One region of the Bacillus sp. TL12 genome, then DNA from elsewhere that is predicted to be linked to it. Evidence: riboswitches for the same ligand, from Rfam matches in the RefSeq annotation. Region 1 holds a riboswitch; each other region holds the start of a gene.
What was found. A riboswitch is a leader RNA that binds a small molecule or an ion and turns the genes downstream of it on or off. The one in region 1 is predicted to bind S-adenosylmethionine.

Region 1 (5,995 bases):
AAAAGCAAGTACCATTACTTTTATAGTGACGGTACTTGCTTTTCATTTGTTTATTTCATTATTTGGTATTTTCAAGAGCTGTTTGTTTATCCTCACTACTGTTAGGAAGTGGGAATAAATTACCAATCATTGCAGCTCCAAGCATCGGTAATAGTAAATTGATTGGGAAAAACATAAGTAATAATACGGTAATAGCAATTGGTTTTCGAAGTGCATAGCTTGAAATTGCTGTTGTCACGGTTGCTACAGCAGCAATTGGGTCTACTGGTATGACTGTGGCCATAGCATATCCAATACTTGCACCAGCAAATATAATCGGAAAAATGTGTCCTCCGCGCCAACCCGTATTTAAACAAACTGCCGTTATACATAATTTTAAAACGCCTGAAAGAAGTAACACCCAAAATGATAATTCTGTCCATTCATGTACGAGTTCTTTTAATTGATGTTCTCCTGAAAACATTGTATATGGGAGATAAGTTCCAGCAATCCCTAAAAGAATACCGCCAATAATCCCTAATGTTACCTTATATTCTTTAAAAGGATGTACTATTTTCTCCAATGTATGTTCTATCTTGAAATAAAAATAGCCTACACTAGCTCCTATACAAGCAAGTGGTAAAAAGGAAACCCACTCACGAAGTGAAAAAGATCCCTCTTCAAAGTTAACGATAAAAGATCCTCGATTATCAAACTTACTAAGCAATAAATAAATAGAAAAACCAGCAAAAGTAGTAGCAGCATATACAATAGCCTTTTTTCCTTTAGAAACTTCAGCAAGTCGTTCATTCTCATTTTCGTTTGGTGCTAAATAGCCGAATAACGGTGCATTAAAAATAACACTTAAAGTAGCACCAATCCCAATTTCTGTTAGCCCCTGCATTCCTTTTACAGCAAAGTGAAAGCGATCGCCAACCCATGTACAAAGCCCACCTATAATCCCAACAAGTGCTGCTTCGGGGCCTAAGCTTGCTCCAAATGTTAAAACAATAATGGCTGTTAATGTAGCCTTATGTACAAAGCGGTATTCAATTCTACCCGTTTTCTTATATTCAACCATTACCTCTGGCATTAAACGCGGGTATGTACCAAAGTATTTTTGTGATAGTCCAATAAGAATACCACCGATTGTTGTTATACAAACTGTGTAATAGGATGGTAATGCGAATTCTTTCGGTAAATACTCCCATACGAAATGAATTCCAGCATTGGTGACAACTAAAAATAACCATACTGTAGTACCAACAATAGAACCTAGAAACATACCGTACACAATAAGTAAATAGTGCACGTCTCTTCTAATTGTCATTTTGTAAGCCTCCTTATTGTACGTGATGATGAAAAAATTAGAAATTATAATATGAAAACGATTGGATAGTTCATGCGATATGTCTATTATTTTGGAAGGAAAATGACTTAGTCATAAATGTATTGTGTGCATATAAAAAAACGGATGTAGATAAAAACATATAACTCTTTTATTTTACATAGTTAGCAATGGCTTTAAAAGTTATTCTTTTTCTTTAGAGGGAACGATTCGTGCTGATATATTAAGTTTGAATTGTAAGAATAAACGATTAAAATGTTAATAAAATTTATTGTAAAAATTCAGAAAAATAATTGACATTAGGAAATAATTGCTATAAAATCAACGGTAATTGCATAGTCTTATCAAGAAAAGGTGGAGGGACAGGCCCTATGAAACCTTGGCAACAGCCGCATAGCGGAATTGTGCCAAATCCTGCAGGTAATAAATCCTGAGAGATAAGAAAGAGACTTTAGAGCGTGTTTTCAAACTGCTTCTTTCTTATTCAGGAAAGAAGCAGTTTTTTTATTTTCTATAAAAGAAAGGAGTATGAGAGATGGGAGAATCATGGGGAAAAGGAACCATTTGTGTGCAAGGTGGCTATTCACCGAAAAATGGTGAACCGCGTGTTTTACCGCTTTATCAAAGTACGACGTACAAATACGATACGTCTGATGATTTAGCAGCACTCTTTAATTTAGAGGCAGAAGGCTATATTTATACGCGTATTGGGAATCCGACACTAGCAGCATTTGAACAAAAGTTATCCGATTTAGAAGGCGGCGTTGGAGCTGTTGCGACAGCTTCTGGTCAAGCGGCCATTATGCTTGCTGTTTTAAATATTTGTAGTAGTGGTGATCATTTACTTTGTTCTTCAACCGTTTATGGGGGAACATTTAATTTATTTGGGGTAAGTTTACGTAAATTGGGGATTGATGTTACGTTCTTTAATCCGAACTCATCTGCTGATGAGATTGTGGCACTTGCAAATGACAAAACAAAGCTGATTTATGCAGAGTCTCTTGGAAATCCAGCGATGAATGTTTTAAATTTTAAAGAGTTTTCAGCAGCGGCGAAAGAACTAAAAGTACCTTTTATCGTGGACAATACTTTGGCGACACCATATTTGTGCCAAGCGTTTGAACATGGGGCAAATATTATTGTTCATTCTACAACGAAATATATTGATGGCCATGCAAGCTCATTAGGCGGGATTGTTATCGATGGCGGAAATTTTGATTGGACAAATGGAAAGTATCCAGAGCTTGTCGAACCAGACCCAAGTTATCACGGTGTAAGTTATGTGCAGAACTTTGGGCAGGCGGCATATATTGTGAAAGCCCGCGTTCAATTATTAAGAGACTATGGCAACTGTATGAGCCCATTCAATGCGTATATTAGCAATATTGGTTTAGAAACATTGCATTTACGAATGGAGCGTCATAGTGAAAATGCTCTTGCAGTTGCGAAGTGGCTTGCTAATCATGATCGTATTGAATGGGTGAATTATCCGGGATTAGAAAGTAATGAAAATTATCCGCTAGCACAAAAGTATTTAGAAAAAGGTGCAAGTGGTGTTTTAACATTTGGAATTAAAGGCGGATTAGAATCTGCGAAAGAGGTTATTGCAAATGTGAAGTTAGCAACGCTTGTAACGCATGTAGCAGATGCGAGAACATGTGTGATTCATCCTGCTAGTACAACGCATAGACAGTTAAATGAAGAAGAACAGCGTTTAGCAGGTGTTACATCTGATTTAATTCGCCTATCAGTCGGTATAGAAGATGTTTCTGATATTATTGCGGACCTAGAGGAAGCATTAGTTGGAGGCAAAGCACATGCCGATCATTGTTGATAAGGATTTACCAGCTCGTAAAGTATTGCAAAAAGAGAATATTTTTGTCATGACAAAAGAACGAGCTGAAACACAAGATATACGTGCTTTAAAAATTGCAATTTTGAATTTAATGCCAACAAAACAAGAAACAGAAGCGCAATTGCTCAGATTACTCGGTAATACTCCACTTCAATTAGACGTGCATTTGCTCCATATGGAGTCTCATGTATCCCGTAATGTAGCGCAAGATCATTTAACAAGTTTTTATAAAACGTTTCGCGATATTGAGGGAGAAAAATTTGACGGTCTCATTATTACAGGAGCGCCGGTTGAAACACTTCCTTTTGAAGAGGTAGATTATTGGGAAGAACTTGGGCGTATTATGGAATATTCAAAAACAAATGTAACATCTACGCTGCATATTTGTTGGGGAGCGCAAGCTGGTTTGTATTATCACTATGGAATTCCGAAATATCCGCTTGAAGAAAAGATGTTTGGTGTATTTGAACATGAAGTACGTGAGCAACATGTGAAATTATTACAAGGATTCGATGAGCTCTTTTTTGCACCACATTCACGTCATACGGAAGTACACGCATCTGATATTGAAAAAGTACAAGAGTTGAAATTACTAGTAACATCAGAAGAAGCGGGTGTACACCTTGTTATGGGGCAAGATGGAAAGCATGTTTTTGCTCTTGGTCATAGTGAATACAGCTGCGATACATTAAAAGAGGAATATGAACGTGATAAACAAAAAGGGCTAGATATTAAGGTTCCGAAAAACTATTTTAAACATAATAACCCAGCTGAAAAGCCACTCATAAGATGGCGCAGTCATGGAAATTTATTATTTTCAAATTGGTTAAATTATTATGTGTATCAAGAAACCCCTTATATTTTGTAAGATGATCATTATATAACACGTGGCAACGCTTTCTTTGTAAGGATTATCTTATATTTTTCTAAATGTTCAAAATACATTGTTTTTCATAATTTTACCTTATATAATGGCATCTAAATACAATTCTTTAGAGGGGTGGACAGTATCATGAATGAAATTCAAGTGGGCTTATTAGGCCTTGGAACAGTTGGCAGCGGTGTGGTTCGTATTATTACGGATCATCAAGATCGATTGATGCACCAAGTTGGTTGCCCAGTGAAAGTAACAAAGGTATTAGTGCAAAATATTGAGAAAGAGAGAGAGGTCCAAGTCCCCTCTACTTTATTAACGAAAAATGTAAATGAAATTATAGATAATCCTGATATCGATGTTGTCATTGAAGTGATGGGCGGCATACAGGAAGCAAAATCCTATATTTTAAAAGCTTTGAACAATGGTAAACATGTTGTTACTGCTAATAAAGATTTAATGGCATTGCACGGGGCGGAATTACTGACAGTAGCAAAGGAAAATCAAGCTGATTTATTTTATGAAGCGAGCGTAGCTGGAGGGATTCCAATCCTACGCAGCATTGTAGAAGGGCTTTCCTCGGATCTTATTACGAAAGTGATGGGAATCGTGAACGGAACAACAAACTTTATTCTGACAAAAATGTCTGACGAAGGGAGAGCATACGACGACGTGTTAAACGAAGCGCAACAGCTTGGATTTGCAGAAGCAGATCCAACATCAGACGTAGAAGGTTTAGATGCAGCAAGAAAAATGACGATTTTGGCTACTCTTGGTTTTTCTACAAATGTAGAACTTGGAGATGTGAAGGTGAAAGGGATTACTTCTATTACAGAGGAAGATATTGCGTATAGTAAAAGCTTAGGATACACAATTAAATTAATTGGGCTTGCAAAGCGCGATGGTGAAAAGTTAGAGGTAACAGTTGAACCAACGTTACTTCCGAATACACATCCTCTTGCAGCTGTTCAAAATGAATATAACGCCGTATATGTGTATGGTGAAGCGGTAGGGGAAACGATGTTTTACGGGCCTGGTGCAGGAAGTTTACCAACAGCGACAGCGGTTGTTTCTGACTTAGTCGCGGTAATGCAAAATGTACGCCTTGGTGTGACTGGGAATAGTGCGGTTTCTCCTCAGTATGCGAAGGCATTAAAAGAGCCTGATGAAATTTTTGTGAAAAAGTTTTTAAGATTACATGTAAAAGATGAAATTGGTGTGTTCGCAAAAATCACATCTTTATTTTCCGAACGCGGTGTTAGCTTTGAAAAGATTATTCAAATGCCACTTAGTGAGAAAGGAAAGGCTGAGGTTGTTATCGTAACGCATCGTGCATCACTTGCAGACTATGAATATATTTTACATACACTGGGCACATACGAAGAAGTAGATTGTGTAAAAGCAAACTACCGAATCGAAGGAGATGCTAAGTAATGTGGAAAGGTTTGCTTGCTGAGTATAAGGAGTTTTTGCCTATTACGGAAAAAACACCGCCCTTAACATTGCATGAAGGCAATACACCACTTGTTTTACTAGAAAATCTTTCAAAGCAGTGGGGCGCAACAATTTATGGGAAAATAGAAGGAGCGAATCCGAGCGGATCCTTTAAGGATCGCGGCATGGTAATGGCGGTAGCTAAAGCAAAAGAGGCGGGAAGCGGAGCAATCATCTGCGCTTCTACGGGTAATACAGCTGCATCTGCAGCAGCATATGCAGCTAGGGCAGGATTGTCATGTATTGTTATTATTCCAAATGGGAAGATTGCATACGGTAAATTAGCGCAAGCTGTCATGTATGGTGCCGAGATTATCAGTATTGATGGGAATTTCGATCATGCTTTGCAAGTTGTACGTAAGCTAAGCAGCTCATCGCCGATTACACTTGTAAATTCTGTTAATCCATACCGGATTGAAGGGCAAAAAACAGCTGCATTTGAGAT
Region 2 (5,995 bases), on a different contig from region 1:
ATATAATGAAAAGAGAATAGCGACAGGAATAGCACCGTACAAGCCAAAAAGTAAAGCGCTTACAGAAGATGCGACAAAACCTAACATACCAATTTCTAATTCCTCCATAATTGCACCGAGAATAGCAGGAATAGCTCCACAAGTAACCCCAAGTATAAGTGCTATAATTAAATTCATGTTCTTCCCCCTCTTTTACAGTTTTTTCGATACATTTTCTATTATTTGTATTATAACACAATTTAAACAGAATTTTCAGAAAAAAGTTCAAAAAATGTTCAAAAATTATTGATAAATATACTTGATAAAATGGAAAAAGAAAAAATAAGGGGATCATTTATTCTAGGTGATGAATCTGCGAGGCGGGAGAAAATAAAAAAGCAGGCTTATTTCATATTTTTGAAATAAGCCTGTTCCATAGGAGGATGTATATATGTAGAGTGAATAAAAGGAAGGAAAAGGGGGTCCAATTCCTTTTATTCAACTAACTACCTTAGTAAAGTGAAGCTTTAATCAGTGGGGGGCTTTATCCCCCACTGATTATGAGCCCTCACCAATCAGGCTTTTATGGGCAGTTGATCTCCCGCCTATCTTCCTTGTTTCTCTCTCAAGCTTGAGTGGAGAACTTACTGCCCGCGAATAGCGGGGTAAATAGGAACCCAGCCTTCCGTTGTAACAAAGATACGAATGGCTACAACTTGGCGATCATCTTGTAATGTGAAATAATGTCTTGCATTTTCAGGTACAGAGATTAAATCACCAGGTTCAAGTTCAACATCGAAGAAGCGACCATCTTTGTCTTGGATGGCAAAGATGCCATGCCCACTGACAATAAAACGAACTTCATCGTCTGTATGATGATGTTCTTGTTTAAAGTTAATTAATAACTCATCGAGGTTAGGTGTTGCATTTGAAAGGGAAATAACATCATGTGCTTTATAACCTCGACGCTCTGAAACATCAGCAATTTCTTTAGAGAATATTGTTAAAACTTCTTTTTTGTCTTCATCAGTTAAGGAGTAGTTTTCTTTTAAATGAGCAGGAAGTTTTGAAATATCCCATTTCTCATATAAAACGCCTTCTCCTTGTAAAAATTGCTTCACTTCTACTTCATTTTCAATGCGGGTATTTATTTCATGAATACGAATTTGCGCCATGTGAAACGCCTCCCTGAATTGATAATAGTTTTATATGAAATTGGAATAAAAACTCATATGCTTCTAATCGTTTCTTTGTGTCAAAGCTATCTTTTCCCCAAACGGTAATACCGTGGTTTCGGATTAATATAGCTCCTGAATCTTCATGGATGTGCTTCTTGAATTTCTCTCCAAGTGAAGGGATGTGGGCATCATTTTCAATAATTGGAATGTGAATGGTTGCACCTTCTTCCCAAATATCAAGAGCTTTAATAATTTCTTGGTTACGAAGAATAACTTCTTCCTTATATAAATTTGTGATGACATTATTATCAGTTGTATGGACATGCAGGACGCAACCAGCATTTGTATGATTGTAAATATGCGTATGCAATATGGTTTCGGCAGAAGGACGTAAATCGGTATCTAAGACAGGTTTTCCTTGATAATCAACTAATAGGAAATCATCAGGTGTTGTTTTTGTTTTATCCTTCCCGCTTGCTGAGATAAGAAAAGTAAGTGGTTCGTGATTTACTTTTATAGAAATATTTCCACTTGTTGCTGGAAACCAGTTGCGACTGGTTAATTCTTTTTTTAGTTCACTTAGGTTATGCCATTGATGAAAAAGTTGTTTCATAGCTTTACCTCCAACAAGTGCCGTAATTCAGTTTGAATATCATAAAACGTTTCAAATGGTGTGTAAGGAATATGGTGTTCTTCACATTTTGTAATAAGAAAATCCCGGGCGAATACTTTATCAGCTTGTTTAGCTGCTTGTAAATCTGTGATGGAGTCACCTATTACAATATGAAAAGCATCTTTACAACTAAGCTGTCGAATTAATGTTGATTTACAAAGGCCGCAGTTATAATTACAATGTTCATCGCAAGGGTGTGGCCATTTTACTTTGATGTATTCTTCAGAAAAATCAGTTGTATTGCAATAAATTCGGTTTTCCGGAACGAGCCCTTCTAAGAGGGGATGAACGAAGAAATCCATTCCTCCAGAAATAATATAAAAAGAAATGTTATGTTCATTTATAAACTGCAAAAACTCTTCAAAACCAGTGCGTATATTAGCCGTTTCTTTTAGAAACTTGATGATATTATCATGCAAAGTTGTTGGTAATAATTTAAAAAGTTGTGAGACTCCTTCTTGAATAGAAAGATCTTGTGATAATATCCTTCGTTTTATCTCCTCAGATTCTGGTGGAGCGAATTTCTCCATAATGGCAATGATATTATCATTGTTCGTAATCGTACCATCGAAGTCACAAAAAATCTGAAGGTTCATAGTTTCACCTCGCCAGATGGGTTTCCCCATAATTGCAGTGCAACATGTAAATCAGTGTTACCGACTTCATGTAATGGTGTTCCTTGCAAAGTAGCATCAATTGCTGCTCGGAACGCTTTTCCTCCGCCTTGTGCACCGCTTGGATGACCGTGAATACCACCACCTGCATTAATGACAACCTCCTTACCAAAATCACGAAGGATAAATGGAACAAAACCAGGATGGATGCCAGCCGATGGAACAGGGAAGCTTTGTTTTAAAGATTGATCTTGTTCAGTTAATGCATTTGTAATAAGAAGAGTTTCGTTTTTATCTAATGCAACACTGCCGTATGGTGATGGAAATAAAGAAAAATCTGCACCAGCATAACGAAGTAGCTTTCCAAGTAGCAATGGATAAGAAAGGCCATATAATTCCGATGAAGCGTATGCACCGCTTACAGCAGGATGAGCCATAATTGGAATGGATATATCATTATCTTCCACAAGAGATTGTAATACATCTAATCCATACGAGAATACATTGAACAGAAGAATATCTGCACCAGCATGTGCAGCGCGTTTTGCGTTTTCCTTAAGGTCATATGTGCGTCCCGTTAAATTCACTGCATATAAAGTCTTATGACCATATGTTTCGTATACAGATTGTAATACTTCTTTTCCAGTATGAATTCGTTTCGTAAGTGGCGTTAATGAGTTTTCAAATAAAATCTCATCATCTTTTACAATATCTACACCGCCAATTGCTTGATCGCGTAGCTGGGTTTTTAAATATCCGATATTGCGTCCAATCATTCCTTTGAAAATACTCATTAGAAGTGGACGGTCATGAATATGTAAGAGATTTCGAATTCCTTCAATACCGAATCTAGGACCAGGGAAATGCTTTTTTAAGTCATCTGAAAATGTTAAATCAATCAATTTAATTTCGCCATCTAATGATAATTTTCCAAATGTTGTTGTTAAAATGGCCGGTAAATCAGGGCTGAAATTTAATGATGGATAATGAATTTTAATGAGTCCACGCGTTACTTTTTTTCCAAGGTACACATTTACATGTTCTTGTTCTTCTAATTTTTCAACATGAATGACGTGGCCTTTATGTTGTTTTAATTGTTCTTGTAATAAGTGTGGTAAATGAGTCCATGAACCAATTGTCAAACCGAGAGCGATTTGCTCCGCTTTTTGGTTTAAATTATGAGAATCATCATGAATTAAATAAGTTGCTGTTATTCCGCTCATTTTCATAACCTCCTAGTTAAATAAAAAAACCTCTCAGCTAAGGAGAGGTTTTTTTACAACCAGCTCCTTATCTGTCAGCGTAATGCTGCGAGAATTAGCACCGTGCCTACAATTGTAGATCGGTTGCCGGGTTTCGTCGGGCTCGTCCCTCCACCTGCTCTTGATAAGAAGTATTTAGAAATGTTTAAATTTTTTCGATATCTGAATTTTGACAGAGTTTTTTTATGGTGTCAATGGTTTTTTGAAAATTTTTAATTTATCAATTCGCTGAACTGCTTCTTGTAACCGTTCTTCTGTATGTAATAATCCGACCCGAACGTAACCTTCACCGTGTTCGCCGAATCCGACTCCAGGTGCGACAGCTACATGAGCTTGTTCTAATAATATATCAGCAAACTCCTCAGATGAAAGACCTGCTGGAACAGGAAGCCAAGCAAAAAAAGAGCCTTTTGGTGCGAGTACATTCCAACCGATTGAATGACATACTGAAATAAGTGCATTTCTTCTAGATTCATATCGATCAACTAGCTCTGTTACACAAGATTGTGAGCTTAATAATGCAACGCTAGCAGCCTCTTGTACAGCGCCAAATATACTAACATACATATGATCTTGCAATAAATTAATCGTTTCAATGACGCTTTCGTTACCAATTGCAAAGGCGATTCGCCAACCAGCCATATTAAATGTTTTTGATAGTGTATAAATTTCAATGCCAACATCTTTTGCACCGTCTACTTGTAAGAAGCTAGTTGGTTTGTTGCCGTCAAAACCAATTGCTCCATAAGCGAAGTCGTGAACTACTAAAATATCATTTTCATTTGCAAATGATATTGTTTCTTCAAAAAATTCTTTTGATGCAATAGCACCAGTTGGATTATTAGGATAATTTAAAAACATCATTTTAGCTTGTTTGGCAATAGAATCATTGATTTTAGTGTAATCCGGTAAAAAGTCATTTTCTGCTAATAATGGCATCGTCTCAAACTTTGCTTTCGCTAAAGCGACGCCTGATAAATAGTCAGGATATCCTGGATCAGGTACAAGTATTGTGTCACCAGGGTTTGTAAAACAAAGCGGCAATTCAACCAGCCCAGCTTTACCACCAAATAAAATAGCGACTTCTGTTTTAGGGTTTATTTTGACTCCGTATTCACGTTCATAGAATGTCGCAACGGCTTTTTTTAAGCTTTCATGTCCGCGAAATGGGGGGTATTTGTGATGAACTGCTTTTTCTGCTGCACGTTGTAAAGCTGTTACGATATGCGGCGGTGTTGGTTGATCTGGATTACCTTGACCTAGATTGATAACATCGTGCCCTGCTTCGACGACTTTGTTAACTTTTGCAACAAGTGAAGCGAAAAATTGCGTTGGTAATGATGTTACAATCTCGGAAGGTTGAAAATATTTCATACTTTCCACCTCTTTTGAAAGTTGTTACAATTCTAGTGACAAATGATATAACCTTTCTAAGTTTTTGTAAAGAAAAAATAATTGAAGATGGGGTGGATAAAGTGAAAGTCGCATGTATTCAAATGGATATTGCTTTTGGTAATGTAAAAATAAATATTGAAAATGCAAAGAAAAAAATAGAAGAGGCGATGCAAGGAAAACCGGACGTTATCGTATTACCAGAACTTTGGACGACTGGTTATGATTTGGAGAGATTGCCGGAAATTGCAGATGGGGATGGGATTCAAACAAAGCAACTTCTTTCAGATTGGGCACAGCAATATGGTGTGAATATTGTCGGTGGTTCTATTGCGAAGCAAACAAAGCATGGTGTTACGAATACGATGTATACAGTGAATCGTGAAGGAAAACTACAAAGTGAGTATAGTAAGGTTCATTTGTTCCAGTTGATGAATGAACATAACTATTTAATAGCAGGTGATGAAACAGGAGAATTTACATTGGATGGTGTACAGTGCGGTGGTGTCATTTGTTATGATATTCGTTTTCCAGAATGGATGCGTGTTCATACTGTAAAAGGGGTAAATGTATTATTCGTTGTAGCAGAATGGCCACTTGTTCGCTTAGCTCATTGGCGTTTACTTCTTCAAGCGAGAGCAGTTGAAAATCAATGTTATGTGGTTGCATGCAATAGAGCAGGAGAGGATCCAAATAATGTATTTGCTGGACATTCTCTTATTGTTAATCCATGGGGAGAAATTGTAGCAGAAGCAGGAGAAGAAGAGTCTATTTTGCATGGGAATTTAGAGTTAGAAAAAATTAAGGAAGTGCGTAAGGGAATTCCTGTCTTTGCTGATCGACGTCCAGAATTATATAAATAAAAATATTGACAAATGATTTTTATTCTTGTTATAG
Region 3 (5,995 bases), on a different contig from region 1:
TAACAAATGAAGAAAGTATGGGGTATTGCCTTGCTTGGAAGTATGCTTCTTCTAGCAGGATGTAATGGAAACAAGGATGTAAAAGAATCAAAAGAAAAAGTAGAGCAGTCAACTGCTCAGTCAGAAGAGATGAAAGCATATCGTGATGTGCATAAGAAGTACGATGAAAAAATGAACAAAGAACTAAATGAATCCCTGAAGTTATGGGAAGAAGCAAAAGAAAAAGGTGGGAAAGCTTTAGTTCATCCGAAGTTTAAAGAAGATGTACAAAAAGTAACAGCAAGTATGCTAGAAGATATTGATCATGTTCGTAAAGAAATTCGTGTTCCGGAATCAAAAGAAGAAGAACATAAGCTATATATTGGCTTCTTAGATGAAACAGAACAAGCAATAAAAAAATTAGAGAAATTAGCAAAAGAAGAAGATTCATCATTAATTCGTGATATAGAGGTTCATTTCTCGACAGCTTCAACATACTATAAACGTTTTCTGAAAGAATTTCAAAAATAACCTTGCGATGCGCAAGGTTATTTTTAGAATGTTGGGAAACCAGAACTGGAAGACTCTTGTTTTTTGGCGTTTTTTATCGATTGGTCGATATCCCTTGTCGAATCTCCGGTATATTTATATATTGTGAGAAACGGTCGATATATTTGAAAAACCGCTGATAAAATTTCATTGACCATTTTACAACAAAAGATTCTCGGGATTTCACTATGTTTCTTCTTTTATTTTTTCTTTTTCCCATCCCCGTCTTCATCTTCAGCTACTAAAACATTCTGCTCCTCGTGAAATTCTGAAATTGTTTGACCGGTAATATTATCGAATGGGGTATAGAAAGAGGTTATATTTTTCTTCTTAATAAACAATTTATAGAAGCCAATTATTACTAAGATAACAATTGTTAACGGTAATCCTATAACGGCCATAAGTAAAGGATTCATGGTAAATCTCCTTTCTACAAATTCCAATTATATTCTTGTTTGCAAAAGTAATCTGTATGTGGTCTAGAATATTCTATTGATTCTAAACGTAGTTTACAATATATTGTTAAAAAGTAAAAAATAAAGAAGTAGGCAAATCGCCTACTTCTTTATTTTATTTCCTTCTTATACTCTTTCTTCGTTCCATCTGAGAAAACAACTTCTAATTCGAACTTCTGATAGTCTTTATCAAGTTGGAATACATCGACAACTTGATCGATTACTTCTTGATCTGGAGTATCTTTATCGAATTTTAATTTTTGAAGAAGAGGGCCTAGTTTTGTTGCAGCTTCATCACCTGTTAATTTTGCATCTGTTTTATGATCTTCAATTTTAGCTTCCATTTGTTTTTCGTTTGCTTTATTTTTGTAGTCTGCGTCATAATCTTTTTTCGTATCTTGATAGTCAGTATCTAAACTGAATTCATTAAAATTAAGCTTTAAATCTTGCGTTGCTTCCTGCTTTGTTTCTTCAGTTGTTTTCTTGTTCTCAGATGCTGCGTTGTCCTGAGTATTTGCGTTACACGCTGTCATTACGGGTACAAGCATAAGAGTTAAAAGAATTGAAAGTAGAATTCTCATTATATATTCCTCCTTATTGTATCTTTCCTTCTATATAAGTTTTTCCCATTTTTATGTAATTATGTATGTATTTGAGATAAATTATTTCCCGTGACGTATGTGGCGAATGGTTATTTTACGATAGTATTTGATGGTGGGAATTTAAATAAGAATATTATTTCTCTATTATTTATAATTGTCATCAAACAAATTGTAGCTTTGATTGTTGGGGGGTATCATGTGTATCAAAAGGAAAGAGATATGTGGAAAAAGAAGCCGAAAAAAGGGCATCCTCTTGAAGGATGCCCTTTTTTCTTGAAATTGAAGCTTTCGTTAAAATGAAATGTTACAAGAGTAGTTTACTTCTCAACTTTTGCCCATTTGAAGTTAAGTGGCCCCGCAAAATCAACTTCAACTATGCCTTTGACATAAGAACGCTCTAAGTATGTTGTTCCATTTTGATAAAGAGGAGAGATAACGGCATCTTTAAATAAGATTTTTTCTGCTTGTTTTAAAGCTTCCCAACGAGCTTTTTCATCACCTGCTAAGTCAGTTTTTACTTTTTGGATTAGATCATCAAATTCTTTGTTAGAATAGTGATCTAAGTTGTATGAGTTATCAGTTGTAAATAACTCTAAGAATGTAATTGGATCGGCAAAATCCGGGCTCCATCCGTCAATAGCAATCTCATAATTTCCTTGTAGTAATAATGTGACTTGTTGTTTACGTGGTTGAGGCTTAACATTTACTGTTAATCCTTCTAAATTTTTCTCTAGTTGTTCTTTTAAATATTCACCTGTTTTTCTAGGTAGATCGCCATCACTTGTTAATAATTCAATTGAAATTTTATCAGATCCTAATTCTTGTTTTGCTTGTTTCCAAAACTGTTGCGCTTCTTTTGTGTTTTCTTTTGTTAAATTACCATTCTCTTCGCGGAAGTCTTTTCCATTTGGCCCTTTGGCGAAATTTTTTGGCACTAGAGAATAGGAGGGTAGAGAGCCATCATTTAAAAGCACATTTACAAATGCTTTCTTATCTATCGATTTATCGATTGCTTGACGAACATTTATATTTTGTAACGTTTTATTTTTCTGGTTCATACGTACAAATTGTACCCCAACATCTGGTCGTTCTTTAAAGTTACTATCTTTGCGATATTTATCAACAAGATCAGATGTTAAAGTAAGTCGATCAATTTGTTTTGATTCATATAAATTAACAGCTGTTGAATGATCCTTGACGACATTAAAATTAATTTCTTCAAGTTTCACATTATCCTTATCCCAATAGTTGGTATTCTTCTTGAACTTAAAGCTTTGTTCATGTTTCCAATCACTTAATGTAAAGGCACCATTATAAAGAATCGTGTTATCTTCTAAAGCATATTTATCACCTTGTGATTTGAAGAATGCTTCATTAATTGGTAAGAATGTTGGAAATGCCGTTAAACTAATAAAGTAGGGAACAGGGCGCTCTAATTCAACTTCAAAGGTGTGGTCATCGATTGCTTTTACACCGAGCTGGTCAGCCAGAAGTTCTTTATTATTAATCTTTTTCGCATTTTTTATATCAAAGAATAGAAATGCGTATTCAGAAGCAGTCGCTGGATCAACGGCACGTTGCCAAGCAAAGACAAAATCTTTTGGTGTCACAGGAGTACCGTTTGACCATTTTGAATCTCGTAAATGGAACGTATATTTTGTTTTATCAGGATTAACCTCATGAGACTTTGCTACACCAGGAATAGGCTTGTTTCCTTCACCTAGGTTATATAAACCTTCAAATACGTTTCTCATTACTTGGCCAGAGTCAGTATCTGTGGCGCGAGCAGTATCCATTGTACGGATTTCTGTACCAGTGGCCAAGTTCAATACTTGTTTATCAGGGGCTTTATCCTTTGCTTTTGCTCCACTTGCTTCGTCTTTATAGCTACCGCAACCTGTTAATAAAAGACTTGCTCCTAAAACAGATGCGACAGCAGGTACAAATTTCTTTTTCATGTCAAATTCCTCCCTAAATTGTTTGGTTATTAGTTGATGAACAATTTGTGAGGGAAAGAAAAACTCCCTCTTTTCACATAGAGAAAGAGGGAGTTTTGTTTACAAGGCATGCACCATGTATATAAACGAAGTCCCTCATTCTATCTTTCAAGCATAATGCTTGCAGGAAGTGGCACAGTATTCAAAGTGAACCTGCTGCCGAGGTTTCAAAGGGCCAGTCCCTCCACCTCTCTTGATACAATGAGTAAACATAATGATTTGTATTAATTTTTTGTTTCTTTGATTATTCAAAATCTTACATCCGGACAAATGAACTGTCAATAAAATGGAATATAGTTTGAATTTTCAGTTTTTTGTAAGTGCAATATAAAAATAAGAGTCACTGTGCAATTACACAGTGACTTTTCTCTTAAAAATCAAAATTATCAGGGTCTGGGCCAACACGGTGATTTTCATTTAATGACTGAATTGCTTTCATATCTTCAGCGCTCAATTCAAAATCAAAGATGCTTGCATTTTCGACAATGCGATGCTCTTTAACTGATTTAGGAATGGTAACCACACCATTTTGCAGATCCCAGCGTAAAATGATTTGTGCTGTTGATTTGTTATATTTTGTAGCAATTTCTTGCAATACTGGATGGTCGAGTAATTGACCTTGCATTAATGGTGACCAAGCTTCTAGTTGAATAGTATGCTCTTTACAGAAAGAGTGAAGTTCTTCTTGCGTTAAGCGTGGGTGATATTCAACTTGATTAATCATCGGTTTCATTTCAGCGATTTCTAGAACATCTTGTAAGTGATGGATTTGGAAATTGCTAACGCCGATAGCACGAACACGGCCTTCTTTATAAAGTTTCTCTAATGCTTTCCATGTTTCTGTGTATTTTCCTTTTACAGGCCAGTGTACTAAGTATAGATCTAAGTATTCTAAACCTAATTTTTGTAATGTTGTTTCGAAGGCTTGTAATGTTGATTCATAGCCTTGATCATTGTTCCATACTTTTGATGTGATAAATAATTCTTCACGAGGAATTCCGCATTCGCGAATTGCTTGGCCAACGCCTTCTTCATTTTTATATACTGCAGCTGTATCGATACTGCGGTATCCATTTTTAATAGCAACTTTTACAGAATCGATTACCTGTGTACCATCTTCAACTTTAAAAACGCCTAAACCAAACCAAGGCATTTTTACACCATTATGTAATGTTGTGCAATCTTGTAAGCTTGTTACTGTCATATTAATTCCCCCTAGCTTTTTTATTTGTTGCTTCAATTGCTTGGTGAATCATCTTTGAAAAATTATATTCAAATAAAACTTTTAAACCTTCTGCAGTTGAGCCACCTGGTGTAGTCACTTGTTCACGAAGCATAGCTGGATCTTGTTCTTGTTCTAGCATAGCGGCAGAACCAGTAATCATTTGAATGACAAGGTGTTTTGCGGTTGCTTCATCGATTCCATAGCTTTTCGTTGCTTCAATTAATCCTTCAGCAAAGTGGTAAAGGAATGCTGGGGCACTTCCAGTTACAGCGGTAAGCTGATGTACCTCTTCTTCTGTGCATAGCTGTGCTGTACCAATCCCTTTTAAAAGTAGTTGCAGTGTTTCTTGATGTTCTTTATTTACGAAATGTCCCATTGTATATAGAGAAATAGACTTCCCAATTGTTGCAGCTGTATTTGGCATGATCCAGGCAACTGGTGTACCTTGAGGAAGTCTTTTTTCTAAATAAGATGGACCAATCCCGGCAGCAACGGTTACAACAAATTGATGAGTTAGAAGAGGTGATAATTCTGCTAATAATTGCTCATGTGCAGCAGGTGGCATTGCTAAAACAATGGTATCTACAGTTTGGATGTATTGTTTCCAATCACTCGTAGTTGAGATGTTATATTTTTTTTCTAATTGCTTAAGCTTTTCTATGTTACTTCGATTGGATACAATAATCTCTTCGATATGTTCATTACTTGTTTTGAGCAGTCCGGCGAAGATTGCTTCCGCCATACGACCAGCACCAATAAATAAAATTCTATTTTTCTTTGACATATCCTTTATTCCTTTCTGATTAGAATATGGTATAAAAAACGATAACATCTTTAAGAGATTTTTGTAAAAAGAAAAGTCTTATAAATAGAGTTCCATAATTAATAATAGGAAACCCCCGAAGCATACAGTGTGCCTCGAGGGTTTCCTATTATTGATTATTCATAGTTTGTGTAATTATGCTTTTGTCATACCAAGTAAAACAGCACCGCCGATAATTAGAACACTACCAAGTGCAATAAATACCATTTGACGCTTTGTTTTCTTTTCGCCTAAGAAGACAATTGCTCCAAATGTAGAGATAACGATACCAGTTTGAGATAGTGGGAAACTTGTTGCTACTCCAACTCTTGGTAAAGAAAGAAGTAAGAATAAGTTACCTGTTCCCCAAAGTAGGCCAGATAAAG

Region 2: linked by a shared signal. The riboswitch ahead of mtnW (2,3-diketo-5-methylthiopentyl-1-phosphate enolase) and the one ahead of LOK41_RS10945 (bifunctional O-acetylhomoserine aminocarboxypropyltransferase/cysteine synthase) in region 1 are both predicted to bind S-adenosylmethionine.
Region 3: linked by a shared signal. The riboswitch ahead of LOK41_RS16670 (peptide ABC transporter substrate-binding protein) and the one ahead of LOK41_RS10945 (bifunctional O-acetylhomoserine aminocarboxypropyltransferase/cysteine synthase) in region 1 are both predicted to bind S-adenosylmethionine.

Annotation. Positions count from the first base shown of each region.
Region 1 is NZ_JAJJBY010000009.1:74,582-80,576, reverse strand. Features, by position in the region: gene LOK41_RS10950 (chloride channel protein) at 59-1,309, opposite strand; SAM riboswitch class I at 1,666-1,771, shown strand; gene LOK41_RS10945 (bifunctional O-acetylhomoserine aminocarboxypropyltransferase/cysteine synthase) at 1,863-3,161, shown strand; gene metA (homoserine O-acetyltransferase MetA) at 3,145-4,050, shown strand; gene LOK41_RS10935 (homoserine dehydrogenase) at 4,195-5,490, shown strand; gene thrC (threonine synthase) at 5,490-5,995, shown strand, end outside.
Region 2 is NZ_JAJJBY010000026.1:9,208-15,202, reverse strand. Features, by position in the region: gene LOK41_RS20035 (hypothetical protein) at 1-177, opposite strand, end outside; gene LOK41_RS20030 (1,2-dihydroxy-3-keto-5-methylthiopentene dioxygenase) at 624-1,154, opposite strand; gene LOK41_RS20025 (methylthioribulose 1-phosphate dehydratase) at 1,132-1,770, opposite strand; gene LOK41_RS20020 (2-hydroxy-3-keto-5-methylthiopentenyl-1-phosphate phosphatase) at 1,767-2,426, opposite strand; gene mtnW (2,3-diketo-5-methylthiopentyl-1-phosphate enolase) at 2,423-3,667, opposite strand; SAM riboswitch class I at 3,732-3,837, opposite strand; gene LOK41_RS20010 (pyridoxal phosphate-dependent aminotransferase) at 3,890-5,080, opposite strand; gene LOK41_RS20005 (carbon-nitrogen family hydrolase) at 5,095-5,961, shown strand.
Region 3 is NZ_JAJJBY010000017.1:60,902-66,896, reverse strand. Features, by position in the region: gene LOK41_RS16685 (hypothetical protein) at 7-510, shown strand; gene LOK41_RS16680 (DUF3951 domain-containing protein) at 729-944, opposite strand; gene LOK41_RS16675 (YusW family protein) at 1,094-1,564, opposite strand; gene LOK41_RS16670 (peptide ABC transporter substrate-binding protein) at 1,903-3,543, opposite strand; SAM riboswitch class I at 3,681-3,785, opposite strand; gene LOK41_RS16665 (aldo/keto reductase) at 3,953-4,786, opposite strand; gene proC (pyrroline-5-carboxylate reductase) at 4,788-5,591, opposite strand; gene LOK41_RS16655 (GRP family sugar transporter) at 5,766-5,995, opposite strand, start outside.